DNA from 4 places in the Nesterenkonia sp. HG001 genome. Region 2 is predicted to be linked to each of the others. Evidence: riboswitches for the same ligand, from Rfam matches in the RefSeq annotation. Region 2 holds a riboswitch; each other region holds the start of a gene.
What was found. Region 2 has a riboswitch for thiamine pyrophosphate ahead of thiO (glycine oxidase ThiO). Riboswitches for the same ligand answer to the same signal wherever they lie in the genome.
Positions count from the first base shown of each region.

Region 1: linked by a shared signal. The riboswitch ahead of thiD (bifunctional hydroxymethylpyrimidine kinase/phosphomethylpyrimidine kinase) and the one ahead of thiO (glycine oxidase ThiO) in region 2 are both predicted to bind thiamine pyrophosphate.
Region 3: linked by a shared signal. The riboswitch ahead of ODE13_RS08070 (3-oxoacyl-ACP reductase) and the one ahead of thiO (glycine oxidase ThiO) in region 2 are both predicted to bind thiamine pyrophosphate.
Region 4: linked by a shared signal. The riboswitch ahead of ODE13_RS08030 (ECF transporter S component) and the one ahead of thiO (glycine oxidase ThiO) in region 2 are both predicted to bind thiamine pyrophosphate.

Region 1 is NZ_JAOSZD010000005.1:19,001-23,204, forward strand. Features, by position in the region: gene ODE13_RS09610 (sugar-binding transcriptional regulator) at 1-531, shown strand, start outside; gene ODE13_RS09615 (GTP pyrophosphokinase family protein) at 719-1,714, shown strand; gene thiD (bifunctional hydroxymethylpyrimidine kinase/phosphomethylpyrimidine kinase) at 1,717-2,592, opposite strand; TPP riboswitch at 2,583-2,701, opposite strand; gene chrA (chromate efflux transporter) at 2,772-4,013, opposite strand.
Region 2 is NZ_JAOSZD010000006.1:220,241-224,444, forward strand. Features, by position in the region: gene ODE13_RS12125 (thiazole synthase) at 1-481, opposite strand, end outside; gene thiS (sulfur carrier protein ThiS) at 508-747, opposite strand; gene thiO (glycine oxidase ThiO) at 753-1,976, opposite strand; TPP riboswitch at 1,966-2,072, opposite strand; gene ODE13_RS12140 (carbohydrate ABC transporter permease) at 2,088-2,960, opposite strand; gene ODE13_RS12145 (sugar ABC transporter permease) at 2,957-3,919, opposite strand; gene ODE13_RS12150 (substrate-binding domain-containing protein) at 3,916-4,204, opposite strand, start outside.
Region 3 is NZ_JAOSZD010000004.1:96,365-100,568, forward strand. Features, by position in the region: gene ODE13_RS08055 (ABC transporter family substrate-binding protein) at 1-331, shown strand, start outside; gene ODE13_RS08060 (DinB family protein) at 521-1,105, shown strand; gene ODE13_RS08065 (carbon-nitrogen hydrolase family protein) at 1,184-2,023, shown strand; TPP riboswitch at 2,123-2,218, shown strand; gene ODE13_RS08070 (3-oxoacyl-ACP reductase) at 2,320-3,135, shown strand; gene ODE13_RS08075 (LLM class flavin-dependent oxidoreductase) at 3,138-4,204, shown strand, end outside.
Region 4 is NZ_JAOSZD010000004.1:84,792-88,995, reverse strand. Features, by position in the region: gene ODE13_RS08035 (ATP-binding cassette domain-containing protein) at 1-1,709, opposite strand, end outside; gene ODE13_RS08030 (ECF transporter S component) at 1,729-2,382, opposite strand; TPP riboswitch at 2,479-2,632, opposite strand; gene ODE13_RS08025 (DUF4235 domain-containing protein) at 2,813-3,085, shown strand; gene mnhG (monovalent cation/H(+) antiporter subunit G) at 3,134-3,541, opposite strand; gene ODE13_RS08015 (monovalent cation/H+ antiporter complex subunit F) at 3,538-4,204, opposite strand, start outside.

The DNA of each region.
Region 1 (4,204 bases), on a different contig from region 2:
CTGGGCACCGGGATCGGAGTGGTCGAGCGGTTCGCCGCGGCCTATGGCGCGCGCGCCCATGTCTTCGCCGTGCCCGCATTCTTCGACTATGAGGAGACCAAGCAGGCGCTGTGGCGCGAACGCTCCACGCGACGGATCCTGGACATGCACCGCCGCGCCGCGCTGGCGGTCTTCGGCGTCGGCACCTTCGCCGAGGGTCTGCCCTCCCAGGTGTACTCCGGCGGGTACCTCAGCCGCGACGACCTCAACGCGCTCTCCTCAGAGCAGGTGGTCGGCGATGTCTGCACCGTCTTCCTCCGAGCGGACGGCAGCTGGGAGGACATCGCGCTCAACCGCCGCGGCTCCGGTCCGGTGCCCTCGGAGCTGGTCCGCGTCCCGCGGCGGATCTGCGTGGTCAACGGGCCGCACAAGGTTCCCGCACTGCGAGGAGCCCTCGCCGCCGGGCTCGTCACCGACCTGGTGCTCGACCAGGTCTCCGCTGACAGGCTGGCCTACGGGCACTCGCGCGATCAGCCTGCCGGAGGGGCCTGAACGGGGCCTGCACGCCACAGGTCTCCGCCGCGGTCCATCGCGGCGCGGAAGGTATCGATTCGGCCACAACCGTCGAGGGACTTCACAGGTTCTGCTCCTAGGGTCGAGAATCGAAGGGGTCGAGGTGCACCGACTCGACCTCCCCGGCGAGCAGTTCTGCCCCGGGATGGAATACGAAGGAGTGACCATGTCCGCTGGCCAGTCCACTGAGGCCGACAGCCGTCTCCTGTCGACTGATGGGCGAAGCCCCTCCCCCCGGCAGCAGCCCCGCCCCACCGGCTCCGCCCTCGCCCGGAGCGAGGAGCATGAGGACGACACCTATCAGCAGCTGCTGAAGCAGCTCCACACCAACGCCGGCAAGAACGGCACCACCGGGGTGGTGCCGCGGATGATCGACATCCGCCGACAGCTCACCGAGTTCCAGCTGCACTACAAGTTCGGCATGGACGAGGTGCTCACCAAGATCAACGTGCTGCGTGAGGAGTTCGAGCACACCCGCGACTACTCCCCCATCGAGCACGTGAACTTCCGGCTGAAGTCCCTGGATCGGATCCTGGACAAGGTGCAGCGCTACGGCTGCGAGCCGACGTTGGAGGGCATCCGTGGGTCGATCCGAGACATCGCGGGCATCCGCATCACCACCTCCTTCGTCTCCGACGCCTACTGGGTGGCGGAGATGCTGTGCAGTCAGCCGGACCTGCGGGTCGTGGAGGTCAAGGACTACATCCGTAGTCCCAAGCCCAATGGCTACCAAAGTCTGCACGTGATCGTGCAGGTGCCGGTGTTCCTCTCGAATCGCACCGAGTTCGTCTACGTCGAGGTGCAGATCCGCACCGTCGCCATGGACTTTTGGGCCTCCCTGGAGCACAAGATCTACTACACCTACTCCGGCGAGGTCCCGGACGACATTCACGAGGAGCTGCGTGACGCCGCGGAGAAGGCTGCCGCGTTGGATCGCCAGATGGCTGAGATCAGGGACCGCGTGACTCAGCTCAAGGAGCAGGCCCCCACCTCTGGCCAGGGCGCCACCGGCCCCACCCCAGCCGCTGCCGACCGGCCCCGCACCGGGCCGTGGTTCCCGGATGAGGAGCTCTCGGAGGACGAGTTCTCCGGCGAGCAGGCCACCACAGCCGCCTGGAAGTGGGAGGACATCGCCCAGCAGGCCTCCTCTCAGCAGAACTGAGCTCAGAAGCGGCGTTCCCACAGCTGCGCGAAGTGCTGGATGGGTCCGTGGCCGCGGCCGACGTCGAGCCGCTCGGTGTCTCGCAGGGCCGCCGTCATCCATTCCTTGACCACCGGCACCGCCGTCTCCCAGTCCAGTCCACGTGCCCGCAGTGCGGCCAGCGCTGAGGACACCGAGCAGCCGGTGCCGTGGGTGTTGGTGGTGCGGATGCGCTCCGAGACGTGCCGCCCCTCAGGCGTGCGGGTGCCGTCGGCCTCGGCCGGGTGGACCAGGATGTCCTCGACCTCGTCGTCGTCGAAGTGACCACCCTTGGCGAGCACGACGACGTCATGGGCGTCCGCCACCGTGCGGGCCTGGCGGATCAGCGACTCGCCGTCCTCGGCGGGTGGTCCTCCGGCCAGCAGCGCCAGCTCCGGGATGTTCGGGGTGATGAGGTCCGCCCGGTGCAGAAACCCGATGAGCGCCTGCTCGGCGTCGGGTTGGAGCAGCCGGTCCCCCGAGGTTGCGACCATCACCGGATCCACCACCAACCAGGGCCGGCCCGGCAGGGCGTCCCACCAGGTGGAGACCGTCTCGATGACGTCCACCGTTCCGAGCATGCCCACCTTGACCGCGTCCAGAGCGACGTCGTCGCTGACCGCCTCCAGCTGCGCCTGCAGGAAGGAGATCGGGGGCAGATGGATCTCCCGGACACCCTGGGTGTTCTGCGCGACCAGCGCAGTCACCACCGCCATCCCGTAGCCGCCGTGGGCGGCGAAGCTCTTCAGGTCCGCGTGGATCCCGGCTCCCCCGGTGGGGTCGGTCCCGGCGATGGAGAGAATGTTGGGAATCTCCCGTGGGGCGCCCGGAGCTGGGCGAGCAGAGGAGGGTGACTTCATCGGGGCATCCCTTCGCGAGCATGATCAGGATCAGGTTCAACGGGTGTGCTCTCAGCCTGAGCCGCTGGGCAGAGTCGCTCCGCAGGCTCAGGCACCCCGTGCCGCTGATCGAGTCTAGTCGACGAGGGCGTGCGGGACCTCACACGGTCTGCCCGACGACGGCACGTCCCGGACGGTGCTCAGAGCACGATCCAGCCCAGGAGGCCTGCACCGATGACCACCGCCCAGGCGGGCACCTTCCAGCTGTTCAGCGCGACGAAGGACGCCACGGCCACGGCCAGTGCCACCAGGCCGACGTCGAGCACTCCGGCGGTGAACACCGGGTCATAGAGCGCGGCCGCGAGGATTCCGACCACCCCGGCGTTGACACCCGTCAATGCCCGCCGTGCCAGCGGCGCACCGCGCAGCGCCTCCCAGAACGGCAGGGCTCCGATGACCAGCAGCGCCGCAGGCAGGAAGATCGCCCCCACGGCGATCAGCGCCCCGGCGGCACCTCCGGGCCCCTCGGTCGTCGAGGCGCCCAGGTAGCCGGCGAAGGTGAAGAGCGGGCCGGGGACCGCCTGGGCGGCGCCGTAGCCGGCCAGGAAGACCTCCGAGTCGACCAGCCCGGGCCCGACCATCTCCGCCTCCAGCAGCGGGAGGACCACGTGCCCGCCGCCGAAGACCAGAGAGCCTGCGCGATAGAAGAGGTCCACCAGCTGGGCCGCCCCGTGCCAAGCGGCCGATCCGGCGGAGGCGACCAGCAGCGGCAGCCCCACCAGCAGGGCACCGAAGAGGATCAGCGCACCGGCGGCGACCTTCTTGGAGACCTTGACGGTGAAGGTGTCCTCGTCCCGGGGCTGGGGAGTCTCGGGACGCAGCCACAGCAGGCCGACCAGTCCGGCGACGGCGATCGCCCCCACCTGCACGAAAGGCTGCGGGACGAGCACCACAGTGATCATGGCCCCGGCGGCGATGCTCGCCCGGGGCGCATCCGGGGTGAGCGTCTTCGCCATGCCGAGCACCGCATGGGCGACGACGCCGACGGCGGCGGCCTTGAGCCCGTGGATCCAGCCCGCATCAGAGAGGTCCCCGAGCGTGGCGACACCATAGGCGAAGGCCACCAGGAGCAGCACCGAGGGCAGAGTGAAGGCGAACCATGCCGCGCACATGCCTCCCCAGCCGGCTCGCTGCAGGCCCAGGGCCATCCCGACCTGGCTGGAGGCCGGCCCCGGCAGGAACTGGCACAGAGCGACGAGATCCGCATAGGCCTTCTCGCTCAGCCACCGGCGCCGCTCCACGAAGGCCTCACGGAAATAGGCCAGGTGGGCGACCGGACCGCCGAACGAGGTCAGTCCGAGACGGAGGAAGATGAGGAAGACCTCGGCGACGCTGCCGTCATGGCCTCGAGCGGGGACTGAGGGGTGGTGTACGTGGCTCACAGGACTCCAGACTGTCGAAGTCAGGTTAACGGATGGCGAACGTCACCGCCTCGTCCCGTTCTGCCGCCTGCGAGCGACGGGTGGACCCGCAGGCCGGCTACGGGGAGGTCAGTAGACTCTGGAGGCATGACCGAGCTGTCCCAGGCCACTGCCCTGCAGACCACCCGCATCATGGATCACCACCTCCATGG
Region 2 (4,204 bases):
GCGCCCCCAGGGGCATGACGGCGGCGGCTCCGGCCTGCTCGAGGCGCACGGCCGCGGCCGGATCATCGGTGGTGTAGACCATGGGGATGAAGCCCCGGTCGGCGAGCTGCTCGGTGGCCTCGAGGGTTTCGATGACGTCAGGGAGCAGAGTGTGCTCATCGGCGATGACCTCGATCTTGATGAGGTTCGTCTCGAGCGCCTCGCGGGCGAGCTCGGCGGTGAGCACCGTGTCCTTGACGGTGTAGCAGCCGGCGGTGTTGGGCAGCACGTCGATGCCGAGCCGCTCGAGCATGGCGAACACGCTGGTCTTGGTCTCCGGGCTGTAGCGGCGCATGGCCACAGTGGTCAGCGTGGTGCCGGAGGCGAGCAGCGCCTGCTCCAGGGCGTCCAGGTCGGTGATCCCGCCGGTGCCCATGATGAGGCGGTTCTGCAAGGTGTAGTCGCCCACCTGCAGGGACGGAGGAGTGGTGGCTGTGGTCATGGTGCTCTCTTCGGGTCAGGGGCGGCTCAGCCGCCCTGCACGGCGGTGACGATCTCAATCTCCTCGCCGTGGCTCAGCACGGTGGCGGCCCAGGCGCTGCGCGGGACGACGGCGGCGTTGATCGCCACCGCCACACCCAGGCGGCCGCCGTCGGCGGGGGTGCCGTCGGGGCTCAGCTCGCGCCCGGTGGTCTGCCCGACGGCGTCGACGACTGTCGCCCCCTCGGGCAGCTTCACGTCTTCTTCGTTGATGGTCACGGTGAGCATGGGTCTCACAATCCTGTGGGGGTCATCTCTGGTGCGGTCAGCGACCGTGTGGGGCTCATATGGGCGAGCATCTGCCGGTCCGCCGCGCTCAGTGCGGCCTCGCCGTCGTCGCTGAGCAGCGCGGCGGCCAACCGTGCGGCCAGCGGTGCCAGCAGGATCCCGTGTCGAGAGTATCCGGTGGAGATGACGACGTCGGGCGCCCCTTCCAGCCGGCCCAGGTAGGGGATGTCGTCAGGGGTGCCGGGTCGGGCCCGGGTGGTGATCTCTTCCAGCTCCATCTCCTTGACGGCGGGCAGCACGGCGACGGCGTCGTCGAGCAGCTCCTGCACGGAGCCCGCGTGGGTGCCGGGCATGCCATCCTCTCGCGAGGAGGCGCCGATGACCAGCCCGCCGTCGGCCCGTGGCACCAGGTAGACGCTGCGGCCGGCGACCTTGGCCCGGACGGTGGCGCCGAGGACGTGGTCCTCCCCAGCGAGCAGCTGCCCGGGACGCACCCGCAGGCGCAGCACGTCTCCGTGGACGGGCCGCAGATCCAGCGGGGCGCGTGCGGGCAGGCCGGCGATGTCGGCGCAACCGAGCCCGGGCACCAGCAGGACCTTCTGCGCGGTGCGCTGCGTGCCGTCGTCGAGGGTGGGCGTGTGGGAGCCCTCCGCGTCGGGGCCGCCGACAGCGGTGACCCGCGCCTCCACGCGTCGGGCGGGCGGGCCGGCGTCGGGGAAGCGAGCAGGATCCAGCGGACTCTCGAGGGCGGCGAGCGCGCAGCTGGCCAGCATCCGGGGGTCCACCTGGTGGTCGCTGGGCACGTCCCAGCCCTTGGAGATGCCGGGGGCGAGTGCGGGCTCGCGGCGGCGCAGCTGGCCGGAGGTCAGCGGCTCCACGGCCATGCCGTGGGCCTGCTGGACGGCGACGAGGTCGGCGACGGCGTCGCGGTCGGAGCGGTCCGCGGCCAGCAGGATGGTGCCGTTCTCCCGCCACCCGGTGGGGGCGTCGACGGCGGCGGCCAGCGTGGCCAGGAAGGCCGGGTACTCGGCCCGGGCGGCGGTCATCAGCGGATAGAGCCTGTCCTGCCCGTACTGGACCTCACTGATCGGGGCCAGCATCCCGGCGGCGGCGTAGCTGGCGTCCCGGGCGATCTCGGGGGCGATCAGCGTGACCGCGTGCCCTTCGCGCCTCAGCTGCCAGGCTGACAGCAGCCCGACGACGCCGGCTCCCACGACAGTGACGCCCACAGCTCCTCCTCACGGCGGCATGATCCGCATCGAGTCCGAGTGGTCGGCGGGTTCGCCCTCTCAGCCCGGCCGGCCCGGGCTCCCACGGAATGCAGGTTCCATTCTAGTGGGTCAGCCCTTCACTCCGCCCGCTGCGATGAAGCCGGTCCCCAGGCTGCGGCCCACGAAGAGGTAGAGCACGATCACCGGCAGGGAGTAGAAGAGCGAGAACGCCGCCAACTGGCCGTAGGCGACCTGGCCGTACTGTGAGGAGAACGTATAGAGGGTGACGGCCGCCGGCAGGTTGTCCGGACTGAGCAGCAGCATGAAGGGGACGAAGAAGTTCCCCCACATCATGACGAAGGTGAACATCGTGGCCACTCCGAGCCCTGACCGCATCAGCGGCATCACCACGGCCCACAGCGTCCGATAGACTCCGGCACCCTCGGTCCAGGCGCTCTCCTCGATCTCCATGGGCACGGCATCCATGAACCCCTTGGTGAGGAATATGGCGTACGGCAGCGAGGAGGCGCCGAGGAACAGGATCGCGCCGAACATGGAGTCGATGAGGTTGACCTGCACGAAGAGCGAGTACACGGGGATCATGATCGCTGTGATGGGCAGGCCGGTGGAGAAGATGATGGTCAGCAGCAGGGACCGCTTGCCACGGAACCGATACCGCGAGATCGGGTACGCACACAGCACCGCCGCGGTCATGGTCACCAGAGTGGCGCCGCCGCACAGGATCAGCGAGTTGGCGATCGGCCGGAAGGTCGTCTCGGCGTTCCAGATGGCGCTGAAGTTGCCGAGGCTCCATCGCTCCGGCCATGAGACGGCGAGGGACGCGTCTGTGTCGAAGGCGGCGAGCCCCACCCAGAGCAGAGGGATCAGGAACATGGCCCCGATGAACGCCATGACGAGTGTCGAGGCCGTCTCCGTGGTCCGTGCCCTGCGGCCCTTGCCGCCCCTGGCCGGCGCGGTCCGACGTGCTGAGGTGGTGGTCATCGCTTGTCCTCCTCGGGAAGCAGCCGCAGATAGGCGATCGAGGCGACCGCGCCGATCAGCAGGAGCAGCAGTGCCACGGCGGTTCCGTAGCCGAGCTGCCCGTAGGAGAAGGCCTGCTCATACATGTAGAGCGGCAGGGTCTGGCTCTGCTGCGCGGGCCCTCCCCCGGTCATGATGAAGATGAGCCCGAAGACGGACAGTGTCTGCAGGGTGATGAGCATCAGGTTGGTGGCGACGGCGGGGCGCAGCAGCGGCAGGGTCACCGACCAGAACCTGCGCAGAGGGCCGGCCCCGTCCACTGACGCCGATTCCTGGATCTCCGCGGAGATGCTGCCCAGCGCCGCCGAGTAGACCAGCATGGAGAACGCCGTGCCCCGCCAGATGTTCGCGAAGGCGACTGCGAGGATCGGAAGGCTGAAGAGCAGGTCCTGCTGCGGAAGCCCGATGGACTCCAGGATCACATTGAGGCTGCCCTCGTCGGCGAAGAAGGTGTAGAGCAGGTATCCGGCCACGACCTCGGGCAGGATCCACGCCGCGATGACGATGGCGGTGATGACGAACGTCACTGCCCGGTGGGCCTTCTCCATCAGCAGTGCGAGGAACAGCCCGAGGAGGTTCTGGCCGATCACCGCAGACACCACGGTGAAGACGAGCGTCAGCCCGACCGAGTTCCAGAACTGCGAGTCGGTGAAGGCGTCGGTGAAGTTCTCGAACCCGATGAAGGAGGTCTCCGCCGCCCCCTCGCCGCGGATCGCGGAGTCGGTGAAGGCCAGCCAGAGCGAGTACAGGATGGGGCCTGCCATGAACAGCACGAGCAGCGACAGCGCGGGAACCATGGGGACGGCCCGGCCGAACGTGAGACGGTCCCCGATGGTGCGATTCTGCCGTGGAGGCCCTCCTTCGCCGCTGGCGGCGTCGGGCCGATGGATCTGGGACTGCGTGGCGGTCGGCGCGCTCATGACGACTCGTCCTGCACGTTCTCAGGGCCGACGATGTCGGTGACGGCGGCCGCGTAGGCGGCGGCCGCCTGTTCAGGGGTCTGGGATCGGGTCATCACGGCCTCCATGGCCTCCTGGATGGCGTTGGACACCTCGGGATAGGCCGGCAGCGCAGGCCGGTAATAGGCGCCCTCGAGCAGCGAGGTGAAGAACTCTGCGGTGGGCGAGTAGCTCTGGTATCGCTCGTCCGCGGCGACGTCTTCTCGGACGGTGATGTAGTTGTTGGCGATGGTGAAGTCGACCATC
Region 3 (4,204 bases), on a different contig from region 2:
CGATGAGCGCTTCGCCGAGGCGCAGGCCCTGGAGCAGGAGGCGCTCAGCGAGTACTTCCACTACCTCGCCTACGCCAACGGTCCGGTGATCACCGCCTTCCGTGAGGGGCTCGCGAACTACGGTCCGAGCCTCTTCGAGACCACGGACTGGACTCAGGTCGGCTGGGAGGACGACGCCGGCCACGACGGCACCGACACCGGCGTCGACGTCGAGGAGCTCGAGGACACGGATCCCGAGGACGCGGACGAGGATGCTGACGAGGCTGAGGACACGGAGGCTGAGGAAGCCGACGAGGATGCCGACGAGGAGGACGCGGACGAGGAGGACTGAGGCTTCCCGGCCCCCGCGACGCGTCATGTGTCCCCGTCCTGTTCGTTCGTCCCCGTGCAATTCCACGGGGACGAACGAACATCACGGGGACAAGACGCAGAGCAGAGAGAGCCCACCAAGTGCTGGTGGTGTCAGGGTGCGGCCGGGGAACGGTGCCGTGGGAATGAGGCAGCTCCTACAGTTCGCTCCATGAGCGATGATGATGCTGAGTCAGAGATGCTGCTGCGCTACCTGCAGGGGCTCCGTGAGGCCCTGCTGTGGAAGCTCGACGGCGTCCCGGAGCATGACGTCCGCCGGCCGCTGACGGCGACCGGGACGAACCTGCTGGGCCTGGTCAAGCATGTGGCCAGCATGGAGATGGGCTACTTCACCGCACCGCTGGGCCGTCCCAGTCCGGTGCCGATGCCGTGGCTGGAGGCCGGCGCCGCCCTCAACGCTGACCTCTACGCGACCGAAGAGGAGAGCAGCGAGTGGGTGCGGGACTTCTACCGCACCTCCTGGCGGACCACCGACGACGCCGTCGCCGAGCTGGGCCTGGGTGCGCCTGCCCAGGTGCCCTGGTGGGGAAAGAACGGGCGCACCACTCTGGGGCGGCTGGTGGTCCACCTGATCGCTGAGACCGCACGGCACGCGGGTCATGCCGACATCCTGCGTGAGCAGCTCGACGGCGCCGTGGGCATGCAGGACGGCAATGACAACATGCCCCCGGCCGGGGATGCCGAGTGGCAGGACCATGTGGTGGAGCTGCAGCGCATCGCCGACGAATTCCTCTGAGCGTGAGGCGTCTGCGGAACCAGGGGAGGGATTTGGCCGGCGCTCCCGGGACGCGGCGCTGCGACGTAGGCTGGGCCCATGCGTATCGCAGCAGCACAGATCGTCACCGGTGAGGACCCGCAGCAGAACCTGGCGCTCGTCGAGAAGTGGACGGCGCAGGCCGTGGAGGCCGGCGCCCGTCTGGTGGTGTTCCCCGAGGCCGTTCAGCGGGCTTTCGGGCACTCGCTGACACCCATCGCCGAGCCTGTCGACGGCGCCTGGGGCACCGAGCTGCGCCGGATCGCGGAGCGCCACGGGGTCGCGATCGTCGCGGGCATGTTCACCCCCGCACAGCCGGGGGAGCAGGGCCGCGAGCGGGTCACGAACACCCTCCTCGCAGTGGACGGCGCAGTGGACGGCACCGGAAACGGCGTGCTGGCCGCCTACGACAAGATCCACCTCTACGACGCCTTCGGCTTCCAGGAGTCCAAGACCGTGGCACCCGGTGAGGCCCCGGCCCGGTTCGCTCTGGACGGGCAGACGCTGGGGCTGGCGACCTGCTATGACATCCGCTTCCCGAACCTGTTCACCGCCCACGCCCGGGCCGGGGCGCTCGCCACCATCCTGCCGGCGTCGTGGGGTGCCGGGCCGGGCAAGGTGGACCAGTGGCGGCTGCTGGCTCGTGCCCGGGCGCTGGACTCCACGCAGTACGTGATCGCCTGCGGTCAGGGCCTGCCCTCGGCCGCCGGCGTCGAGCCAGTGGAAGGGGCGCCCACCGGGGTGGGGCACTCGATGATCGTCTCGCCCACCGGAGAGGTGCTCGCCGAGGCCGGGGAGGCCCCGGAGCTTCTGGTGGCGGACCTCGACGCCGACGTCGTCACCGCTGCCCGGCAGAAGCTCCCGGTGCTGGCCAATGCCCGGGAGATCCCGCAGGTCTGAGGCTCACAGAGCCCAGAGGGCTCAGGAGTCTGCGGGACGACGGCTGACGGCCCGTCCTGTCATCGACTGGCTGTGACGCCCGCCATGTGATGAGATGAAGGCTGTGACACGGGGTGCCGCACTCTGCGGCTGAGATGACACCCGTCGAACCTGATCCAGTTAGCACTGGCGAAGGGATCGTCCGGCTGGTGCGGCGTTCGGCCGCATCGCGGCGGTGAGCATCGGTCCGCAGATGGCCGCAGGCTCACGTCGCACATCGCCTGCGGGCTGCCTTCGCCTCGAGACGAGAGGCACGCATGAGCACCGCCACCATCACCACAGAAGCCACCGCCCAGCACAACGACGGCGCGCTGCCGCTGAGCGAACAGGTCGTCGTCGTCACCGGCGGCGCCCGCGGCCTGGGCGCAGCCCTGACCGCCGCCTTCCTGCGCGAGGGCGCCCGGGTGGTGGTCAACTACCACTCCTCGCAGGCCGCCGCCGAGGAGATCGCTGCCGCCCACGCGGAGCGGGCGCTCGCGGTGCAGGCCGACGTCCGCGACGCGGGGCAGGTCCGCAGCCTGATCAGCACCGCGAGGGAGCACTTCGAGCGTCCGGTGACCACGGTGGTGAACAACGCCCTGGTGGACTTCGCTTTCACCGGCGACGCCCGCTCCAAGGCCGACGCGATCACCGCCGAGGAGTTCGAGGCCCAGTTCGCCGGCTCCGTGACCGGTCCGCTGAACCTCATCCAGGCGGCCCTGCCCGGGATGCGCGAAGCCGGCCAGGGCCGAGTCATCACCATCGGCACCAACCTCTTCCAGCACCCGGTGGTGCCCTACCACGACTACACCGCCGCCAAGGCGGCCCTGCTCTCGCTGACCCGTACCTTCGCCGACGACCTCGGCCCCGACGGCATCACCGTCAACATGGTCTCCGGTGGGCTGCTGCGCACCACCGACGCCTCCGCCGCCACCCCTGAGGTGGTCTTCGACGCCATCGCCGCCGGCACTCCGCTGCGCAAGGTCACCACCCCGGAGCAGCTGGCCGACGCCGCGCTGTTCTTCGCCTCCCCGTGGTCCCGCGGGGTCACCGGGCAGAATCTCATCGTCGACGGCGGGCTGGTGAAGGGCTGAGCATGGGAACGGTCGCACCGGAGGTCAAGCTCAACCTGTTCCTCTTCGGCGTCGGGCACCACAAGGCCGCCTGGCGCGCCCCGGACTCCGCTGTCGAGCGCCTCGGCGACGTCGACTACTACATCGACCTGGCCCGCACCGCCGAGCGCGGGAAGCTGGACGCGGTGTTCTTCGCCGACGGCCACTCGCTGGGCATCGGCGCTGTCGAGGACGGCCCCACCTGGTTCCTGGAGCCGCTGACGCTGCTCTCCGCCATGAGTCAGCACACCGAACGGATCGGGCTGGTCAGCACGGTCTCCTCCACGTTCTGGACACCGTTCCACGCGGCCCGGCTGCTCGCCGGCCTGGACCACATCAGCGGCGGTCGCATCGGCTGGAACGTGGTGACCTCCATGTTCGACGCCGAGGCGCAGAACCACTCCTATCCGTCTATGCCTGCCCATGCAGAACGCTACGCCCGGGCCGAGGAGTTCATCGACGCCGTCATCCGGCTCTGGGACTCCTGGCCGCAGGAGTCCCTGCTGCACGAGCGGGACGGCCGCTACGCCGACGGTGGCATGATCGCGCCCATCGACCACCAAGGCGAGCACTTCCAGGTCGCGGGGCCGCTCAACGTGCCCCGCCCGCCGCAGGGCCGGCCGGTGCTCTTCCAGGCCGGGGCCTCGGAGCAGGGCCGGGACCTCGCCTCACGTCACGCGGAGGCGATCTACGCCGTCGCCTACGACGCCGAGGCCGCACTGGCCTACAGCACCGACGTGCGACGCCGGCTCGCCACCGTCGGCCGTGACCCCCGCGGCACCGCGATCATGCCCGGGCTGGTCACCTACGTGGGCTCGACCATAGCTGAGGCGCGGGCCAAGCAGGCCGCCCTGGACGAGCTGCTGCCCACCGAAGCCTCGCTGCGCCAGCTGAGCGTGTTCATCGGTCAGGACGCCTCGGGCTGGGAGCTGGACGCGCCGGTCCCGGATCTGCCCCCGTTGGAGGAGTTCACCGGGCCCAAGGGCCGCTACGCGACGATCCTGCGGATCATCGCCACCGAACAGCCCACGGTCCGGCAGCTGCTGGGACG
Region 4 (4,204 bases), on a different contig from region 2:
GCCCGGTGGTCGACGACGCCGTCACGCGGCGTCCGCCCGTCAGCGCAGTCGTCCTCCTCGAGCGCCTCCTCCTCGAGCGCGTCCTCCGCGGCGGCCTGCCCGGTCGCCTCAGGACGCAGCGGCATCTCCTCGGCCTGTAGAGCACGCAGGAACGCCTCGTCATGGGTCACCGCCACCACGGTGCCCCCGTCGTCGAGGTGCTCGCGCAGCAGTCGGATCAGTGCGGCGAAGGTGTGGGCGTCCTGCCCGAACGTCGGCTCGTCCAGCATGAGGACCTCCGGCCCGGCGGCGAGCACCGTGCCCACGGAGAGCCGACGCTTCTCCCCACCGGAGAGGGTGAACGGGTTGACCTCCGCCAGATGCGCCAGTCCCAGCCGGGTGAGCAGCCGAGCCACGCGGTGCTCGACGTCCTCTGAGGTGAACAGCGGAGCGTCCTCGCCGGGCTGCCGTGCCTGCCGGGCGCCGAGCGCAAGCTCCTCGCGGACCGTGGGCCGGACGAGCTGATGCTCCGGCTCCTGGAACACCATCCCGAGCCGAGCCACCAGATCCGCCGAGCGCCAGCGGTGCGGGTCATCCGTCAGGGCCTCGCCACGCGGCCCTTTGAGCTCTCCGGTGGCGACGAGCTCGCCCTCGTGGACGGGGATCAGCCCGGCCAGACTCAGCAGCAGGGTCGACTTCCCCGCCCCGTTGCGACCGGTGATACCCAGCGCCCGGCCGGCAGGGAGGTCGACGTCGATCCCCTGAAGCACCGGTGCCGGACGGCGGGACTGACGGCGCCGCGGCCTCTCCCGGGAGACGGCGAGCTCCCGTCCGGTCAGCAGGACCCGGGGCCTCAGGGCCTCGGGCCCCGCCGTGGCGCCCTCAGGCTGGGCACCGGCATCGGTGTCCAGAAGCAGGTCCGGGACCGGATCATGGCCCGGCACCCAGAGCCCGAGCTCCACCAGATCCGCCCGCAGATCGGCGTCGTCATGGATCCGCCCGGCGGGTACCCGGTGGCGCACGCCTCCGGCGGTGTCGAGCACGATCAGAGTGTCCACATGGTCCGCCCAGGTGGACAGCCGGTGCTCCACCACCAGCAGGGTGGATCCCTGGCGCGCGGAGGCTTCGATGACCGCGTCCCGCACTCTTCGGGTGCCGTCGGGGTCCAGGTTGGCGGTGGGCTCGTCGAGGAGCAGCAGGGCCGGGCGCATGGCCAGGATCCCGGCCAGCGCCAGCCGCTGCTTCTGCCCGCCGGAGAGCCGCGCGGTGGGATGGTCCAGCAGTGCTTGGGCCTGCTCCCCCGAGCCGGCCAGGCCGGTCTCCACCAGCACCTGTCGCACCCGGTCCCAGATCTGGTCCGCAGGCACGGCGAGGTTCTCCGGGGCGAAGGCGACGTCGTCACCCATCCGAGAGAGCACCACCTGGGACTCCGGGTCCTGCTGCATCAGACCCATCCGGCCGCGGGCCTGCTCCGGGGCGAGCCCGTCGATCAGCAACTCACCGGAGGAGACGGCCTCCTCATCATGGAGCACTCCGGCCAGCCCGTGGAGCAGGGTGGACTTCCCGGCCCCGGAGGCCCCCACCAGGAGCACCTTCTCCCCCCGGTCCAGGTGAAGGTCGAGCCCGTCCACGGCAGGGGCGGGCCGGTCGGCATGCTGATAGCGCCAGCCGCGGACCTCGACGGCGGCACCGCCGGCGAGTCTCCCGGGAGGGCGCGCCGACGTCGTCATGCGGTCCTGCGCCATCGGCTCAGCCCTCACGACGACGGCGCAGCACCGGCTCCTGATGCGCCCGGCGGGAGGCCAGCGGGCCCAACACCGAGGTGGCCGCCAGCCCGCGGGTAGCCAGCCAGGAGAGCAGCCCGGCGATGATCGCCCCGGAGAGCGTGAAGCAGCCGATGTGGATGAAGGTCTCCAACGGCGCGTAGGCGTACATGGGGATGATCCAGTGATAGGTCGCTCCGCCGAAGAACCCGGAGAGCGCGCCGGCGAGCATCGCGACCTCCAGCGTGTACCGGCGGTACAGGAACGCCAGGAAGATCAGCTCCGCGCCGAGCCCCTGCACGAAGCCGGAGGACAGCACGGTCAGCCCCCACTGGGAGCCCAGCAGGGCGGAGACCACGGCGGCGACCATCTCGCAGTAGATCGCGGCACCGGGCTTGCGGATGATCAGCATCCCCAGCACCGCGGGGAAGAGCCACATGCCGTGGACCAGGGTCGCGGCCGGCGGGTAGGCGGCGAAGAGCCCGCCGACGACGTGGTAGCTGAGGTTCCATCCCCAGAAGATGACCCCGGAGGCCACCGCCAGGGTGGAGGCGACGACGATGTCGGAGACCGACCAGCGGAAGGTCCGCGGCCGGGTCCCCGCGCGTGCCGGTGCAGTGGTGCGGTGCGTGCTGCTCATGATGCTCCCTCGTGTGACGAGCGTGGACCACGAGCACGCAGGGAGGGAGCCGTACCTGCCGCCGCGGACAGCCGATGACGGCGTGCAGGTCCGGCATCCGAGGACAGCTCGACTTCCTTCGCAGGCGTTGATCGGGCGGCATCGCGCCCGGGTTGTCCTGATCAGGTTCGAGGGTCTGGGCCGTCAGCCCACTCTCAGCGCATTCCGTCTCCCGCAGGGGGCGACGGGGAGCGCTCCCCTGTCGTGTCTCGAATGACGTGCCCCACAGTAGCGCATCCCCCTCCCTCCTGGCGGCCCGGCCCGCTAGGCTGGAGGCTGAGCAGGTCACCGATGAGCCCCGCCCTCGAGCGGGACGCCGACGTCGCCCTGTGCCAGACTCGCGTGAGAACCCCTACATCCGAATCCCACATCCGAATCCTCAGGAGTGCCGATGGACAAGATCATGGACAAGCTGCTGACCACCGGAATCTCCCTGGCCGGCGGCTACGCCGCCACCAAGGCCTTCGAGTTCGCCTGGCGGCAGGCCACCGGCGAGGACACTCCCCGGGCCAGCGAGGAAGAGGACATCTCGTTGCAGAAGGCCCTGGTCTTCGCCATCTCCTCCGCCGCCATCTCCGCAGGCGTTCAAGTGCTGTCCCAGCGCGGAGCCAAGGCCTCGGTGAAGAAGATCAAGGCCGCCTACGCGAATAAGGCTGAGGTCTGAGCGGCGCGCAGCAGGACGGCACGACACCACGGATCCCCGTCGGAGGTCTCAGCCCCCGTCGATCTCCCGGCGGGCTCCATGGCCCCGCGAGATCCGGTCCACTGCCCGGGCCAGCTCGTCCTGCGCCAGCTGCTCGGACTTAAAGTGCTTCGTCCGGTACCCGGCGCGCCCCACCACATGGGCGCTCGCCGGGGCGGTGAGGATCTGCAGACCCCAGGCGAGCAGGACGAGCACGACGCCGCTCCAGCTGCGCCAGGTGATCGCCGCGGCCAGCAGCAGACTCAGCAGGCCGAGGACCTGAGGCTTCGTGGCCGCATGCATCCGTGAGTGCAGATCCGGCAGCCGCACGAGTCCGATCCCGGCCGCCAGCGACATCAGCCCACCGATCACCAGGAAGACGGCGGCCACGGCATCAAGGATCTGATCCATCAGCTCCGCGTCCAGAAGGTCCATCATCGTGCTCCCTCCCCCGGCGCCTGGTCGGGAGTCTCTCCAGAGGGCTCCTCAGCCTCGTCCTGACCCTCTTCCTCCGCCGCACGGCGACGACGCGTGGTGAAGCCGGAACGGGTCAGCTCGTGGAACCACGAGGTCGCCGGGTCCTCATCCTCCCCGTAGCCGCGGGGAGCAAGAGTGCCGCCGTGGGGATCCACCGGGTCCATGCCGGCGAGCCGCGAGGGGCTGGCCGCATACGGCGCCCGCCCACCGTCCATGGCGCCACCATCACCCGAGGGTGCGGCGCCCGGCACGCCGGAGCCGGCGGGGCTCCCACCGCTCCCAGGCCCGGCATCCGCGCCGTCCGGTGCGCCCGAAGGCCCGCCGGAGCTCGTGGCCGCCTGCGGCAGCGCCCCGGTGAGCACGCTCGCCCCGGGATCCTCCGGCCGACGCACCGCCACATACCGGGCGATCGCCACGGCCCCGAGGAAACCGATCACGGCGGTGGCCACGACGAAGAGGATGAAGTCCTGGTGCCCTCGGGCGACCATGTCCGTGATCAGCATCGAGGAGACGATGATCAGGATGACGTCCACACTGATCACCCGATCCAGCACCGATGGCCCCCGGAACACGCGGAAGACAGAGCAGAGCACAGCCACCGTCAGCAGCGCCTGGGAGATCCAG